Regions from separate parts of the Kitasatospora sp. NPDC050463 genome, predicted to be linked through region 2. Evidence: riboswitches for the same ligand, from Rfam matches in the RefSeq annotation. Region 2 holds a riboswitch; each other region holds the start of a gene.
The links. A riboswitch is a leader RNA that binds a small molecule or an ion and turns the genes downstream of it on or off. The one in region 2 is predicted to bind cobalamin.
Positions count from the first base shown of each region.

Region 1 (2,995 bases), on a different contig from region 2:
CAGCCCGGCGCGGGCGGTGGCTACATGGCGCCGAGCCTGGTCAGCCAGTCGTGGACCGCCTTCGGCGGCGCGCTGAAGGGGCTCATGGCCTGGTCGGCCAACTGGGACGGCTCGAAGGGCTGGACCTTCGGCGACAACGTCAAGTCCCTCCAGGGGCGTTGATGTCGCGGTGAGGTCCCGCTGATGCTCCGCTGACTCCCGCGCGCCCGGTGCACCGCTTCGCGCCGGGGCCGATCACCGACCGGCACCACCCCTGTGGACGCCCCGAGCCCCGACCGGGGCCCGGGTCGTCCACAGGGGTGCGGGTCGCGGCACCACCTGGCCGCCGGAGGCGGCGGCGCATCGGGGCGGTCAGCCTTCCGAGCGGCGGAGCAGGTAGGTGTCCATGATCCATCCCTTGCGTTCGCGGGCCCGCTCGCGCAGTTCGCGGATCCGTGGGGCGGTCTGCGCGAGGGGGCCGGCGACGAGGATCTCGTCCGGGGTGCCGAGGTAGGCGCCGTAGAAGATCTCCAGGCCCTCGGGGTCGATCTCGGTGAACGCGGCCCGGCCGTCCAGCATCACCACCACGTCGTCCACGTCCTCGGGGAAGCCCACGGCGAGGCGGCGGCCGGTGGTGATCTGCACCGGGCGGCCGACCCGGGTCAGGGTGGTGCGGTGCCGTGCCGCGAGCGCGGAGACGCTGCTGATGCCCGGGATCACCTCGTACTCGAAGGTGACGCCCTCGCGGGCCAGCACCTCGTCGACGACGGCGATGACGCTGTCGTAGAGACTCGGGTCGCCCCAGACCAGGAACGCGCCGGTGTCGTCCGGGCCGAGGTGCTCGGTGACCAGGCGCTCGACCAGGTCGGCCCGGCGGCTGCGCCAGTCGTCCACGGCCGCGCCGTACGCCGGGGTGGTGCGGTCCCGTTCCGCGTCCGGCACCTCGACCACGCGGTGGCCGGGCCGGCCGTGCTCGGTGAGCATCTGCCGGCGCAGCCGGATCAGGTCCTGCCGTTCCTCGTTCTTGTCGAGGATGAAGAAGACGTCGGTGCGGGCGAGTGCCTTGGCCGCCTGCAGGGTGAGGTGGTCGGGATCGCCCGCGCCGATGCCGATGAGGAGGATGTGCTGCATGGCAGTGATTGTGCCGCGCGCCGCCGGGTCCGCGCTCGGGCGGCCGGTACGCCCCGCCGCCCGGGACCGGGGTGGACGCCGGGGCCCGGACGCCGCCCGCGCCACCATCCGTGATCCGGACAATCGCTGACGCGGCGCCGCCGGTGCGCCTAGGGTGGGCGGTGCAGTCGGTTCGCCATGTCCTCCAGTCATGGCGTCGCAAGAGGGAACCCGGTGGGAATCCGGGACTGCCCCGCAGCGGTGAGTGGGAACGACCGCCGTCACGTGCACTGGGCCCAGGCGGGCCCGGGAAGCGACGGCCAGTAGGTGTTCGCCTCGGTCAGAGGTGGACGTGCCCGCGAGTCCGAAGACCTGCCACTGCCCGTGTGCACCCCGCACGCGGTGATCTCGGTGACCTCGAGGGCGGGTCGGCGGAGCGGGCAGGCCCGTCCTGGTGCCGTGCCCCCACTGTCGTACCTCCACGCCGTCGTGCTCTCCCGGGATCGTAGCGCGACTCGCGAAGGAGAGTTCCGTGTCATCGAGTTCCACCACCCCGCAGGCCGCCCGGAAGGCCACTGCGCAAGCCACTGCGCGGGCCACTGTGTACGGCTACCCGAGGCAGGGCGCCGGCCGGGAGCTGAAGAAGGCCGTCGAGGGGTACTGGGCCGGCCGCGTCAGCGCCGCCGCCCTGCACGCCACTGCCGCCGGACTGCGCCGTGAGAACTGGCGCCGGCTGGCCGAGGCGGGCGTCACCGAAGTCCCCACCGGCGACTTCTCGCTCTACGACCACGTGCTGGACACCACGGTCGCGGTCGGTGCGATCCCCGGCCGCCACCGCGCCGCCGTCGAGGCCGACCCGCTGGACGGCTACTTCGCCATGGCCCGCGGCACCCAGGACGTCGCACCGCTGGAGATGACCAAGTGGTTCGACACCAACTACCACTACCTGGTCCCCGAGTTGGGCCCGGACACGGTCTTCGCCGCCGACTCCGCCAAGCCGGTCGCGGAACTGCGCGAGGCCCTCGAACAGGGCCATCGCGGCCGGCCGGTGCTGGTCGGCCCGCTGACCTACCTGCTGCTCGCCAAGCCCGCTCCCGGCGTGGCCGCCGACTTCCAGCCGATCACCCTGCTGGACCGGCTGCTGCCCGTGTACGCCGAACTCCTCGCCGACCTGCGTGCCGCCGGTGCCGAGTGGGTCCAGCTCGACGAGCCGGCCCTGGTCCAGGACCGCACCCCGGCCGAGCTGAACGCCGCCGCCCGCGTGTACCGCGAGCTGGGCTCGCTCACCGACCGCCCCCGGCTGCTGGTCGCCAGCTACTTCGACCGCCTCGGCGAGGCCCTGCCCGTCCTGGCCAAGGCCCCGATCGAGGGCATCGGCCTGGACTTCACCGGCCCGGGCGCCGCCAACCTGGACGACCTCGCGGCCGTCGGCGGCCTGCCCGGCAAGCGCCTGGTCGCGGGCGTGGTGGACGGCCGCAACATCTGGATCAACAACCTGGAGAAGTCGCTCGCCACCCTCGGCACGCTGCTCGGCCTGGCCGACCGGGTCGACGTCGCGCCGTCCTGCTCGCTCCTGCACGTGCCGCTCGACGTCGACGCCGAGCGCGACCTCGATCCGCAGGTCGCCCGCTGGCTCGCCTTCGCCCGCCAGAAGACCACCGAGATCACCACCCTGGCGCGCGGCCTGGCCCACGGCACCGACACCATCGCGGCCCAACTGGCCGCGAACCGGGCCGACCTGGCGTCCCGCGCCGCGTCCGCGCTGACCCGTGACCCGGCCGTGCGCGCCCGCGTCACCGCCACCGCTCCCGAGGACGCCCGCCGCGCCCAGGCCTACCCCGAGCGCGCCGAGGCGCAGCGCGCCCGGCTGAACCTGCCGCTGCTGCCGACCACCACCATCGGTTCC
Region 1 is NZ_JBFAJO010000038.1:79,845-82,839, reverse strand. Features, by position in the region: partial or broken gene AB0J08_RS23925 (chitinase) at 1-162, shown strand, start outside; gene cobF (precorrin-6A synthase (deacetylating)) at 352-1,110, opposite strand; cobalamin riboswitch at 1,262-1,484, shown strand; gene metE (5-methyltetrahydropteroyltriglutamate--homocysteine S-methyltransferase) at 1,622-2,995, shown strand, end outside.
Region 1: linked by a shared signal. The riboswitch ahead of metE (5-methyltetrahydropteroyltriglutamate--homocysteine S-methyltransferase) and the one ahead of AB0J08_RS25190 (ribonucleoside-diphosphate reductase subunit alpha) in region 2 are both predicted to bind cobalamin.

Region 2 (10,341 bases):
GATCTCGCGGATGGTGTGGCGGACCGGCTTGCTGTTGTCCGCGTCGGTGATCGACCAGAGCGCGGTGGCGTACGGCGGGATCGTGGAGAGCTCAAGCATGATGGCCCGCTGGAGGGCGTCCTTGAGTTCCTGCTCGGTCCACTCCTCCTCCGCCATGTTCATGAGCTGGACGATGGCGTCGCTCTGGTAGTCGAGGATTCCGGTCGTCACGGTGGGCCCCTTTCGTTCGGCTGTGCGCCGGACCGTAGCCGGGGGCGGATCGTGCACGGAGGTGTCTCGCCGGTGTGGCCCGGGAGTTCATCCGAACGGGCGGGGCGCACCGGGCCCGGGGTGGATCTCGACGACACCCGGCTGATCGGCCGGGCACCCCGCCGCGCCCGCGCAGGAAGTCGGCCTGTCCGACTTCCTGCGTAGGGGCCGCCTCCCCCCGCAGGGGGAGTGGGATCGTGCGGCGGCCGGATTCTCCGCAGGTGCTCACCCCGGAAGACTCGGATCACCTCGCCGAACCCGACGATCCCCGGAGAACCCCATGGCCGCCGTGACCGCCCTCCCGCTGCTCGACCGGACCGACCGCCCTTCCGGGTGGGCCGGTTACGCGGCCGCCGGGGCCGCGCTCGCCTATGCGGCACCGCACTTCTGGTGGGGCGCCGGCGTCGCGGCGACCTTCCCGGGCGACTTCGCTTCGGCGCCGCACGGCACGTGGGCGGCGGCGATCGGATACTGGGGGATGGGGCTGGTCGCCGTATTCGGCGCGGTGCTCTCGCTCGCCCTGGTACGCCCGTGGGGCCGGCGGATCCCAGCCCGCCTGATCGCCGTTCCGGCGGCGGTCGCCTCCGTCGGCATGACGCTCTGGGGCTTCACCTACTTCGCCATGCAGTACCTGCTCGCCGCCGACCGCGTGGTCCCGGCGCCCGCCTTCGCCGCGAAGGACGCCCACCCGCAGGCCGCTTGGGGTCTCTTCTGGTACGGCCTCTTCCTCGCCTGGGGCCTCGCTCTGGGCCTGGCCGCCCGCCACCGCCTTCGCCGTACGACCTGCGCGAACTGCGCGACCTGCGCGGGAGCCTGAGCAGCCGCCACCACGCATGAGAAGTCGGACCGGCCGACCTCCGGGGGAGGCAGTGATGCACCGGAACCGCCTCAGCGGCGGGCACCTACGCGGTGATCCCCCCGGCGCGAACGCCGGGCGGGGCGGAGGAGTTCAGGGCCGGCGCTGCTGTTCGCCGCCGAGGCGTGGGCGGCCTTCCTGACAGGGGTCGGGTGCGGCGAGTTCTGAAGCAACGCGGAGGTGCCCCGCACGGGCCGTGGCCGTGCGGGGCACCTCCGTCGTGTCCGTCTTCCTAGAAGTCGTCGTCGAAGGCGACCGAGCCCTCGACCGCGACCTGGTACGCCGACACCCGGCGCTCGAAGAAGTTGGTCAGCTCCTGGACGTTCTGGAGCTCCATGAACCCGAACGGGTTGGTCGAGCCGTACCGGATCGGCATGCCGAGGCGGGCGAGCCGCTGGTCGGCGACGGCCTGGAGGTACTCGCGCATCGACGCGGTGTTCATGCCGGGCAGGCCCTCGCCGCAGAGGTCCTGGGCGAACTGGAGCTCGGCCTCGACGGCCTCCTCCAGCATCTCGGTGACCTGCTTGGCCATCGTCTCGTCGAAGAGGTCGGGCTCCTCCTCACGGACGGTGTCCACGACCGACATCGCGAAGTCCATGTGCATGGACTCGTCGCGGAACACCCAGTTCGTCCCCGTCGCCAGGCCGTGCAGCAGGCCGCGCGAGCGGAACCAGTACACGTACGCGAACGCGCCGTAGAAGAACAGGCCCTCGACGCAGGCCGCGAAGCAGATCAGGTTCAGGAGGAACGCGCGGCGGTCGTCCTTGGTCCGCAGCGAGTCGATGTGGTCGACCGCGTTCATGTACTTGAAGCAGAACTGGGCCTTCTGGTGGATGGAGGGGATGTTCTCCACCGCGGCGAAGGCCGCGTTGCGGTCCTCCGGGTCCGGAAGGTAGGTGTCGAGCAGCGTCAGGTAGAACTGGACGTGCACGGCCTCCTCGAACAGCTGGCGCGACAGGTACAGCCGCGCCTCCGGGGAGTTGATGTGCTTGTAGAGGCTCAGCACCACGTTGTTGGAGACGATCGAGTCACCGGTGGCGAAGAAGGCGACCAGCCGGCCGATCATGTGCCGCTCGCCCTCGCTCAGCTTGGCGAGGTCGGCGACGTCGGAGTGCAGGTCCACCTCCTCGACGGTCCAGGTGTTCTTGATCGCGTCGCGGTAGCGGTCGTAGAACGACGGGTAGCGCATCGGGCGAAGGGTCAGCTCGAACCCGGGGTCGAGCAGCATCTTCTCGCGGTCGTCGGACATTACTGGCAGGCCTCGCAGGACTCGGGGTTCTCCAGGGAGCAGGCCAGCGCGGCCTCCTCCTCCGGGCTGAGGGTCGGGGACGCCACCGGCACCGGGGCGGCGGCGCGGGCGGTGCCCGACGCGGCCTGCGCGATCCGGGTCGCCGGGCGCGAGCGCAGGTAGTAGGTGGTCTTCAGACCGACCTTCCACGCGTACGCGTACATCGAGCTGAGCTTGCCGATGGTGGGCGCGGCCATGAAGAGGTTCAGCGACTGGCTCTGGTCGATGTACGGCATCCGGGCGGCGGCCAGGTCGATCAGCGCGCGCTGGGGCAGCTCCCACGCCGTGCGGTAGAGCGAACGGACCTCGGCGGGCAGCCAGTTGAGGTCCTGGACGGAGCCGTTGGCGTCGCGCAGCGCGTCCCGGGTCACCTGGTCCCAGACGCCGAGCTCCTTCAGCTCGCGCACCAGGTACGGGTTGACCTGGAGGAACTCGCCGGAGAGGGTCTCGCGCTTGAACAGGTTGGAGACCTGCGGCTCGATGCACTCGTAGACACCGGCGATCGAGGCGATCGTGGCGGTGGGCGCGATCGCGAGCAGCAGCGAGTTGCGCAGACCGGTCTCGGCGATCCGGACGCGCAGCGCCTCCCAGCGGCCGGCCCACTGCGGGGTGGCCGAGCCGAAGTGGTCGATGTGCAGCTCGCCGCGGGCGGCGCGGGTCTCGCCGTAGGCCTCGTGGCGGCCCAGCTGCTCGGCCAGGTCGGCGGAGCGCTCGTACGCGGTGAGCATGATGCGCTCGGCGATGAGGGTGGAGAGGGTCTTCGCCTCGGCGGAGTCGAAGTCCAGGCGGAGCTGGAAGAAGACGTCCTGAAGGCCCATCACGCCGAGGCCGACCGGCCGCCAGCGGGAGTTGGAGGCGCCGGCCTCGGGGGTCGGGTAGAAGTTGATGTCCACCACACGGTCGAGGAAGGTGACGGCGGTGCGGACGGTGGCGTCCAGGCGGTCCCAGTCCATCGCGTTCAGCAGGTCGGCGGCGGTGGCACCGGCGGCGACGTGGGCGCCGAGGTTGACCGAGCCGAGGTTGCAGACGGCGGTCTCGGAGTCGTCCGTGACCTCCAGGATCTCGGTGCAGAGGTTGGAGCTGTGCACCGTGCGGCCGGGCAGCGCGGTCTGGTTGGCGGCGCGGTTGGAGGCGTCCTTGAAGGTCATCCAGCCGTTGCCGGTCTGCGCCAGGGTGCGCATCATCCGGGCGTACAGGGTCTGCGCGGGGATGGTGCGGACGGCCTTGCCGGCCTGCTCGGCCTTCAGGTACGCCTCGTCGAAGTCGGCGCCCCAGAGGTCGACCAGCTCGGGCACGTCGGCGGGGGAGAACAGCGACCAGTCGGCGTTGGCGTTGACCCGGCGCATGAACTCGTCCGGGATCCAGTGCGCCAGGTTCAGGTTGTGGGTGCGGCGCGCCTCCTCACCGGTGTTGTCGCGCAGCTCCAGGAACTCCTCGATGTCCGCGTGCCAGGTCTCCAGGTAGACGCAGGCCGCGCCCTTGCGCCGGCCGCCCTGGTTGACCGCGGCGACCGACGAGTCGAGGGTGCGCAGGAACGGCACGATGCCGTTGGACTTGCCGTTGGTGCCCCGGATCAGGCTCCCGCGCGAGCGGATCCGCGAGTAGGACAGGCCGATGCCGCCGGCGTGCTTGGAGAGGCGGGCGATCTGGGCGTACCGGGAGTAGATCGAGTCCAGGTTGTCCAGCGGCGAGTCCAGCAGGTAGCAGCTCGACATCTGCGGGTGCTTCGTGCCGGAGTTGAAGAGGGTCGGCGAGGAGGTCAGGTACTCCAGCCGGCTCATCAGGCCGTACAGCTCGGAGACCTCGCGCACCGACTGCTCGTTGTCGCCGACCGCCAGGCCGCAGGCGACGCGGAGCAGGAACTGCTGCGGGGTCTCGACGACCTTGCGGGTGATCGGGTGGCGCAGCAGGTAGCGGGACTGCACGGTGCGCAGGCCGAAGTACTCGAAGCGGTCGTCGCCCTCGGGGTCGATCAGCGCGTTCAGGGCGACGGCGTGCTTGCCGACGAAGTCGGCGGTGGCGTCGCCGATCAGGCCCTCGGCGTGGCCGACCGCGATCGAGTCCGAGAAGGTGACCGAGCCCTGGCTGTTCGCCTCGTCGACGATCTCCAGCGCCAGCAGGCGCGCGGCCAGCTTCGAGTACTGCGGGTCCTCGGCGATCATCGACGCTGCGGCGTCCACGGCCAGCCCGCGCAGCTCGGCGAAGTCCGAACCGGCGTGGCGGCCGCGCAGCGCGGCGGCGGCGACATGGCCGGGGTCCACCTGGGGGAGGTCGGTGCTGCGGTCGGTCAGCAGCCGGAGCAGCGTGCCACCGGGGTCGGACACCGTCGGGTCGACGGGGGCGGAGCTGGAACCCTGGGCGGGCAGGGTGACTGAGGCAGCGGTGGTCAAGGCGCTCTCTCCTGGCGGCGATCGGCGTCGGTGGCTCGGGGCCGGGCCGTTCGGGGCAGGGGAGCACGGCGCGACGGCCGGACGGCGTCGCGCGACGGTGGCATCCCCGGCCCGCCCGCGAGGCCCGGAAGTAGTACTGGTGCGAAAGGCCTCTGCGGGGAGGCCAGGCAGCACGCCGTTGGCAGGTACTCGGACTCGCGGGCTCTGTCGGAGCCGCCCGCACACCGCTGCGGGGCAGTCCCGGACTCGCACCGGGTTCCCCTGCGTCGACAGCAGGGTCGAGCATACATCTAGTGGTGTCTGCTCGATGCGACACCACATGTTGTGCGGCATCGCGTGTCGACGTGATGGCCGGTGGTACCGGCAAGGGGCTGTTCCCGGGCTGTTCCGGGGCCGTGTCGGGGCTTTCGCGGCTCTGGCGGCGGGCTGTCCGCGAAGGCTGTTCCGGGGCCGTTTCGGGCCCGTTCCGGGGCCTTCGCGACGCCCTGTGACGGTCGTCGCAGGCGTCCGGGAGCCCGCCGGGTGTTCGGATTCGGAAACGGAACGGCCACCGGGCGGACCCTCCGTCAGGGGCATGCCCTACGATCTCGGCTCATGAGCGAGCGGAGCGAGCGAATCATCAACATCAGCGCGATTCGCGAAGCGACCGCCGAGCGCAGTGAGGTGGGCGCATGAGCGACGGAACGGGCACGCCCGGGGAGTGGGCCGACCGGCCCGCCTCGCCGGGGCAGCAGCCGCCCCCTCCCGCCGGGCCGGGGGGCGCACAGAACCAGCAGCAGCCGGGCACACCCGGACAGGCACCGCAGGGCCCGCCGCCCGGCGGTGGACCTGTCGTGCCCCCGCCCGCGCCGGTGCCGCCGGCTCCCGCGCCGTACCCCGGCGCGCCGCAGCCGGTGCCGCCGGCCCCGGGCGGGTTCGGGCCGCCGCCGGCCTCGTACGGGCCGCCGGTGCCCGCGCCGCAGCCGGCCGTCCCGCCGGTGCCCACGGTGCCTCAGCCGCCCGTGCCTCAGCCGCCGGTGCCGCAGCCTCAGCCACCGGTGCACGTGCAGCCGCCGGCGCCGCAGCCGGTCCAGCACCAGCACCCGCCGGTCCAGCCGCAGCCCCCGGTGCACCCGCAGCCTGTCCAGCCGCAGCCGCAGCCGCAGCCGCAGCCGCCGCAGCACCAGTGGCAGCCGCAGCCCCCGCAGCCCCAGCCCCCGGTGCAGCACGCCGAGCCGGACTGGGCCGCTCTCGCGGACCGCAACGAGGCGGAGGCCAGGCGCAAGGGCCGGACCCGGATCATCGGCGCGGCCGTCGCCCTGCTGGTGGTCGGCGGCCTGGTCGCCGGCGGCCTGCTGTTCATGAACAAGAAGGGCGACGACAAGAAGCCGGTCGCCGAGCCCACGTCCAGCGGTACGGCGGCCACCCAGCTGCCGGCGCCCACGCCCTCCGGCAAGGCGTCCCCGACGGCCACCGCGAGCGCCACGCCCGAGGACCCGTCGAAGCCGCTCTGGGAGGCCACCACCGACCCGGCGCCGCAGGACGCGGCGGCGCTCTTCTCGGCGCTCACCGTGACGGTCAACGGCACCACCTGGAACCGCACCGTGGTCTCGCTCGACTCGCCCTGCTGGGACGGCAACTCCACGGTCGGCGGCCTCGGCAAGGTCCTCGGTGACCAGGGCTGCCGCCAGGTGCTCCGGGCCACCTACGTCTCCGGCGACAGCGCGGTGACGGTCGGCGTCGCGGTCTTCGACCACAAGCAGCAGGCCGAGACCGCGGTGAAGAACTACGTCGGTCACCTCAAGGGCGCCGCCGCCCCCGGCTCCCCGGCGTTCTGCACCACCCCGGGCTGCACCAACACCAAGGGCACCCTGGGCCGGTACGGCTTCTTCACCGTCGAGGGCTCCGCCAAGGGCGGCAACACCGCGGACGCCGCCGCCACGGCGGCCGCCGTGGGCTTCGACGAGCACGTGAAGAACCAGCTGCTCCAGCGCACCAAGGCGGCGGGCGGCGCACCGGCCGCCACCCCGGTGGGCTGACGCCCCGCCCGGACCGGCAGGAGACACGCCCCGGCCCACGGCCGGGGCGTGTCCGCTCGCGCGGGCGCCGGGGAATGTGGCAGGCTCACCGGCTGTCAGTCGTACATGTGTTCCGGTTGTGACGGCGCAGGCCGGTGCCGGTGAGCATCCGGAGGAGTGTCCGTGGCCCTGCCCCGTGCGCTGCGTGCCAGGCCGGCCGTGCTGGCCGCGGCCGGTGTGGTACTCGCCGCCGGCGCGGTGGTGCTGGTCGGCCGGGCTGACGGCGACCGCCGGGACGACGCGCCCACCCGCAGCGTGCTCACGATGAACGGTGCCGGGCGCACCCTGCCGCCGGAGGTCGGCCGCGAGCTGCTGGCCCGCGACCCCGAGGCCTCGCCCAACGCGCGGGCCGTCCAGCAGCTCCTCGCCGACCTGGAGCGCGAGGCCCGCGCCGGCCGCTCCGGCGGGACGGTGATCGGCCAGCACGTCGAGGCGCACAACGAGCTCTACAACCCCGAGTACGGGGACTACCGGGGGACCAAGCCGGTCGGCTACTACTACAAGAAGGCCGCCGACATCACCGGCAAGCTGCCCGGCTTCGTCGAGACCGACCTCGGTCCCGGCTACGGCCAGAGCGGGTGGGGCGTCGGGAACCCGCGCTCCTACTCGGCGGGCCGGTGGCCCGCCTGCGCGGTCGGCTGGCAGTACACCGATGACGCCGTCGACCTGATGACCGCCGTCTGGTCCGGCCACCCGCGCCCGGACGACGGCACCTACGGGGCGTCGGGCACCGGGAAGAACTGCGACGGCACCACCACCGAGCTGCCCGACAACGGCGGCGGCCCGGCCGGGCTGGTCGGGATGTCCTTCCACCAGCCGTACCCGGGGTCGGACGTCAAGTCCTTCGACCGGGTGCTCTGCTCGGCCTCACCCGGGGCGAAGGACCCGGGCTGGTTCGCCCGGGTCGTCGACGGCGCCGGCAACACCCCCGAGTACCGCGCGCTGCTGAAGGACCTCTCCTTCCTGGCGGACCACCTGGAGTACCTCGCGGCCCACGACGTGCCGGTGCTGCTGCGCCCGTACCACGAGATGAACGCGGCCGACTGCGCCCGGGGCTTCTGGTGGTCGGGCCGCAAGCCCGCCGACTACCAGGCGCTCTGGCGGATCACCTACCACTACCTGGTGGAGACCAGGGGTCTGCACAACCTGCTGTTCGCCTGGACCCCGGTCTCCTGGGACGGCGCCCCGGGCGTCGACCCGTGGGACTACTACCCGGGGGCGCGGTACGTCGACGTGGTCGGGGTGGACGACTACAGCGGCAGCCCGGCGCACCCGATCGGCACCGGCGAGGTGTGGACCAAGCGCTACTACGACGGCCTGGCCGGCTACGACAAGCCGCGGATCCTGGCCGAGTCCTTCGCCGTCCCGGTCAACTCCCGCCAGCCGGACACCCTGCGGCGGACGCCGTGGACGATCTGGACGGTCTGGGGGCAGTCGCTGACGGCGGACAACCTGACCCCGGACCAGCCCCGCAACTCCAACGCCGACGTCAAGGCCACCTACGGCAACGGCCTGGCGCTCACCGGCGGCTCCGGTCCGTTCGGCGCGGACGTCGACTGGAGCGGTCTGCACGTCCGTTGAGCCGGCCGGCGCTCCGCAGTGACATCGGCAACATGTCCGCATCGCCTGAACCTGCGGAATTCCGGGTCCGTTCGCGCGTGTGGCATCCTGTGCCCCGGTATCGAACGGGTTGAAGCCGGGTGCGCCCGGCAGGGGCGGGGGTACGGGAGATGACACAGGCGCGTCCTGACCGCCTGGCCGGTGGCCTCGCGTTGGCCTGGGGGGCGGTGCTGCTCGGATGGGCGGTCTACAACTGCTTCTGGCAGGCCGGCTTCACCACCTTCGCCAAGGGGATCTTCTACTACGGCGGCTCCTCGGTGGCCGCCGAGACCGGCAGCCTCAACTTCGGCGTCCTGTACCTGGCTTCCGGCATCCTGCTGCTGCGCGGGCGGGACTGGGCGCGCGGCGTGGCGGTCGGGGTGGCGCTGGTCGAGGGCTACAACCGGGTGCGCAGCCTGACCGGCGCGCTGCTGGACGAGCCGCAGCGCCGCTGGTTCACCGGCACCACGGAGGGGTGGCTGAAGCTGGTGACCTTCGGGCTCGGCGTGGCCGTCACCGCGGCGCTGGCGGTGCTGCTGATCGGCTCGCTGCGGCGGTCCGGATCGCGCTGGGCGCCGGCCCCGGGCCCGTGGGCGGCCGGCGCGCAGCCGTCGCCGTTCCAGCCCCTGCCGGCCCAGCAGCCCGGTCAGCTGCACTGGTCGCTGCTGCAGACGCTCCCGCACGACCAGCCGGCCGGCCACCCGCAGGCCCAGCCCCCGCAGACCTGGCCGCAGCCCCAGCAGCAGCAGCCCGTCCCGCACGCCCGGACGGAGCCCGGCTGGGCCCCGCAGCCGGCCGCCGCACCGCAGCCGCAGCAGCAGCCCCAGTCACACCCCCAGCAGCCCTGGCCGGCCCCGCCGGTGACGCCCGGACCGGTACCGCCGGCCCCGGGGACGCCGCCCTACCAGGGGTAGCGCGCAGGACCCGCCGGCCCGGCCGGCAGGGTGAACGGACAGACGCAACAGACGAGGAACGACTTTCGCCATGACAGCACCAGCACCCGCGCGGACGGTACTCACCACGTCCCGCGAGGCCGCTCGGCTCGCCGACCGGCAGATGTCGTGGAAGCCGCGCATCGTCCCGTTCTACCTCTCCTTCCTGATCATCTTCTGCTTCTCGCTCTGGGCGTACGTGCCCAACCCGACCGCGCTCGGCTGGGCGATCACGATCCTCTGGGGCATGCCGGTCTTCGGCGTGCTGATCGGCTTCCAGGGCGTGCTGATGGTCCGCCGCCGGCTGCGCAAGGCGGACCGGATGACCCCGGCGGCGCCGGTCGACGACGACTACCTGATCGTGCTGGTGCCGACGATCGGCCGGCACGACACCTACCCGGCGCTGGAGCGCTCGGTGCTGTCGTACGTCGACCACCTGCCGGCCTATTTCCCGTGGATGCGGGTGGACATCCTCACCGAGGAGGGCTGCGCGGCCGGCGAGAAGATCGACGAGCTGGCCGGCCGCAACCCGCTGATCCGGGTGGTGACCGTCCCGAAGGCGTACCAGACGCCCAACGGCACCAAGTTCAAGGCCCGCGCCAACCACTACTCGCACGAGCTGCGGATCGAGGAGGGCGAGGCCGAGGACGACGTCTGGGTGCTGCACATGGACGACGACACCGGTGTCGGGCCCGACACCGCCGCCGCGGTGGCGCAGTTCATCAACCGGCAGCGCCGGGCCGGGGACGACGCCAAGCACATGGCGCAGGGCATCCTGACGTACCCCCGGGAGAACGCCGTCTCCACCTTCACCTGGCTCGCCGACGCGATCCGCCCGGCCGACGACATCGCCCGCTTCCGCGCGATGACCGGCACCGGGACGCCGATCGCCGGGGTGCACGGCGAACTGCTGCTGGTGCGTTCCTCGGTGGAGGCCACCATCGGCTGGGACTTCGGCCCCGACACCATC
Region 2 is NZ_JBFAJO010000042.1:57,809-68,149, reverse strand. Features, by position in the region: gene AB0J08_RS25205 (ferritin-like protein) at 1-210, opposite strand, end outside; gene AB0J08_RS25200 (DUF3995 domain-containing protein) at 530-1,066, shown strand; gene AB0J08_RS25195 (ribonucleotide-diphosphate reductase subunit beta) at 1,338-2,354, opposite strand; gene AB0J08_RS25190 (ribonucleoside-diphosphate reductase subunit alpha) at 2,354-4,759, opposite strand; cobalamin riboswitch at 4,946-5,086, opposite strand; gene AB0J08_RS25185 (hypothetical protein) at 5,821-6,801, shown strand; gene AB0J08_RS25180 (glycosyl hydrolase) at 6,964-8,421, shown strand; gene AB0J08_RS25175 (hypothetical protein) at 8,571-9,353, shown strand; gene AB0J08_RS25170 (glycosyltransferase family 2 protein) at 9,424-10,341, shown strand, end outside.

Region 3 (2,995 bases), on a different contig from region 2:
CCCCGCCGGGGGGGGCGGGGCCCCCGCTGGGGGGGGGCGGCCGGGTGCGGCCCGGCTACTTCACGATCTCGGCAGCGTCCCCGGCGCCCGCGGCCCCCTGGGCGGGCACCCCGCCGGCGGGGTGCCCGGGCTGCGGGCTCCAGCGCCGCTCGACGCCGGCCAGCCGCCAGTAGGCGATCGCCGCCGCCCAGACCACCACGAACAGGCCGACGATCACATAACCGACGTTGTCCAACGAGAGATCCGCGATCCAGCCGCTCACCGGATCGGTGAGGTCCAGCTTCTCGTGCAGCACGCCGACCAGTTCGATGGTCCCGATGATGAACGCCACCGCGATCGACAGCCCAGTGATGGTCAGGTTGTAGTACACCTTGCGCACCGGGTTGGAGAACGCCCACTGGTAGGCGAAGTTCATGAACGTCCCGTCCAGCGTGTCGAACAGGCTCATCCCCGCCGCGAACAGCAGCGGCAGGCAGGCGATCGCGTACCAGGGCAGCCCGGAGGCCGCGCCGGAACCGGCCATCACCATCAGCGTGACCTCGGTCGCGGTGTCGAAGCCGAGGCCGAGCACCATGCCGACCGGGAACATCTGGCCGGGCCGGGTGATCGAGCGGGTCGCCCGGTTCAGCACCCGGGCGAGCAGGCCGCGCGAGTTGAGGTGCTCCTCCAGCTCCGCCTCGTCGAAGCGACCCGCCCGCATCGACCGGAACACCCTGAGGATGCCGAACAGGGCGGCCAGGTTGAGCGCGCCGATCAGGTAGAGGAAGACGCCGGAGGCCGAGGTGCCGACCACGCCCAGCCACTGGTGGGTGGGCGAGTCGTCGTCCATCAGCGTGTCGGCCAGCTGCGCGCCGCCCGCCACCAGGACGGCCATCAGGACCACCATCGAGGAGTGCCCGAGGGCGAACCAGAAGCCCACCGAGACGGGCCGCTTGCCGTCCGCCATCAGCTTGCGGGTGGTGTTGTCGATCACGGCGATGTGGTCGGCGTCGAAGGCGTGCCGCATGCCGAGGGTGTACGCGGTGATCCCCAGGCCCACCCCGAAGACCTGGGTGCCGACCGCGTAGCCCTCGGGCGCGACCAGGAAGAAGAGCGTCCCGAAGGCCACCACGTGCATGGCCAGGATCACCCCCATCAGCCCGGCCGTACGGATGGTGTCCTCACGCTTCCAGCGGAAGGTGGGCAAGGCGGAGGGTGCCGCGGGGGCGGCGGTTTCGGGCAGGGTCATCTTCGGATCACGCTCCAGCACCTCGTGGAAAGTCGTTCGTGAGATGCCGTGGCCGGTCTCCTGGCTGACGGGGCTTCCGTGCCCGCCTTCCCGGGCGCGCGGGGCACCCAGTGGCGTCGTGGGCACGGACGACTCCCCCGATCACAGTGGCGAGGGCCGCTCCGGACTCCGGACTCCTGAGAGTCCGTCACCGGTCTTCCCGAACACCACGGCGGGCAACACCGTAGGTGCCGCCGCCGCACCCTTGCAAGGCTGCGCACCTGCGCAGGTGTCCGGAATCACAGGCCCGGGGCTGCAAGAATGTCCGTATGCATCTCGTACCGGCCGACCGCGCGGGCCACCGCACCATCGACGGACACCGGGTCTGCGAGGCCATCGCCGCGATCGGCGACCCCGGGCACGTCCGGTCCTGGGCCGAGCGGTTCTCGCTGCTCGCCGACCCCGGTCGGCTCGCCCTGCTGCTCGCCCTGCACCGGGCCGGCCCGCTCGCCGTCACCGACCTGGCGGTCGCCACCGGCATGCGCGACCCGGCCGTGTCCCAGGCGCTGCGGCTGCTGCGCACGGCGGGCGTGGTCACCGGCGACAAGGATGGACGCGTGGTGCGCTACCGGCTGCTGGACGACGCGATGCGCCCCCTGCTGGATGCGTGCGCCGCCGCCGAGCACCACGAGCCGACCGACGCACCCGAGCACCACGAGCCCGAGCACCACGAGCCGGACCACCACGAGCCCGGACACCACGCACCCGCCGCCGCGGCCGGCTGACCCACCGTCCGGCCAACCGCCCGGGCCGGGCCCGGGTGAGTACGATCTTCGTGTGCTGATCCGCCGCAGTCCCCGGGCCTGGCCCGACGACGACCGCTGGAACACCCGGCCGGTCGAGGCCCGCGTCCTGGCGGTCGTCCGCACCCTCACGTCCGCCACCCGCGTCCTCGACGTGCTCAGCCTGCTCCGCGACCGCGACGGCATCCGCTTCTACCTCACCGTCAACCCCGGCTCCGCCTTCACCGCGGGGCTCGACGAATTCCTGCGCGCCCTGCCCGGGTTCACCGTCCTGGACTGGCCGGAGGCCACCCGGCACCGCTTCGACCTGGCCGTCGCCTGCGCCGTGCACTCCTCGATGGGCCGACTCGACGCCCCGCTGGTCGTCCTGCCGCACGGCGCCGGCTACAACCGCCTGGTGAGCCAGTCCACCGGGGACAACGTCACCGCCGCCGGCCTCTCCCGGCGCGAACTGACCTACCGCGGACAGGTGTTCGTCGACGTCCTCGGCCTCTCCCACGAGGAGCAGCTGGACCGGCTGCGGATCTCCTGCCCCGAGGCGCTGCCGCACGCACGGGTGGTCGGCGACCCGTGCTTCGACCGGATCCTGGGCAGCCTCGACGCCCGGGACGCCTACCGTGCCGCCCTCGGCGCCGTGGACGGCCGCCGACTCGTGGTGGTCAACTCCACCTGGAGCGAGCACTCGTTGTTCGGCCGCCACCCCCGGCTGCCGCTGCGACTGGTCGACCGGCTCCCCGCCGACGAGTACACGGTGGCCGTCGTCCTGCACCCGAACATCTGGGCCCGGCACGACCCGCAGGCCCTGCTCGCCGCCGCCGAACGCTCCGGACTCCGGCTCGTCCCGCCGCACCAGGGCTGGCAGGCCGCACTGGTCGCCGCCGACTGCCTGATCGGCGACCACGGCTCGGTGTCCTTCTACGGCGCCGCGCTGGAACGCCACACCCTGCTGGTCGCCACCGGCGCCGAGGAACTCGACCCGCACTCC
Region 3 is NZ_JBFAJO010000134.1:8,747-11,741, reverse strand. Features, by position in the region: gene AB0J08_RS39520 (HoxN/HupN/NixA family nickel/cobalt transporter) at 56-1,228, opposite strand; cobalamin riboswitch at 1,261-1,454, opposite strand; partial or broken gene AB0J08_RS39515 (metalloregulator ArsR/SmtB family transcription factor) at 1,537-1,872, shown strand; gene AB0J08_RS39510 (hypothetical protein) at 2,045-2,995, shown strand, end outside.
Region 3: linked by a shared signal. The riboswitch ahead of AB0J08_RS39520 (HoxN/HupN/NixA family nickel/cobalt transporter) and the one ahead of AB0J08_RS25190 (ribonucleoside-diphosphate reductase subunit alpha) in region 2 are both predicted to bind cobalamin.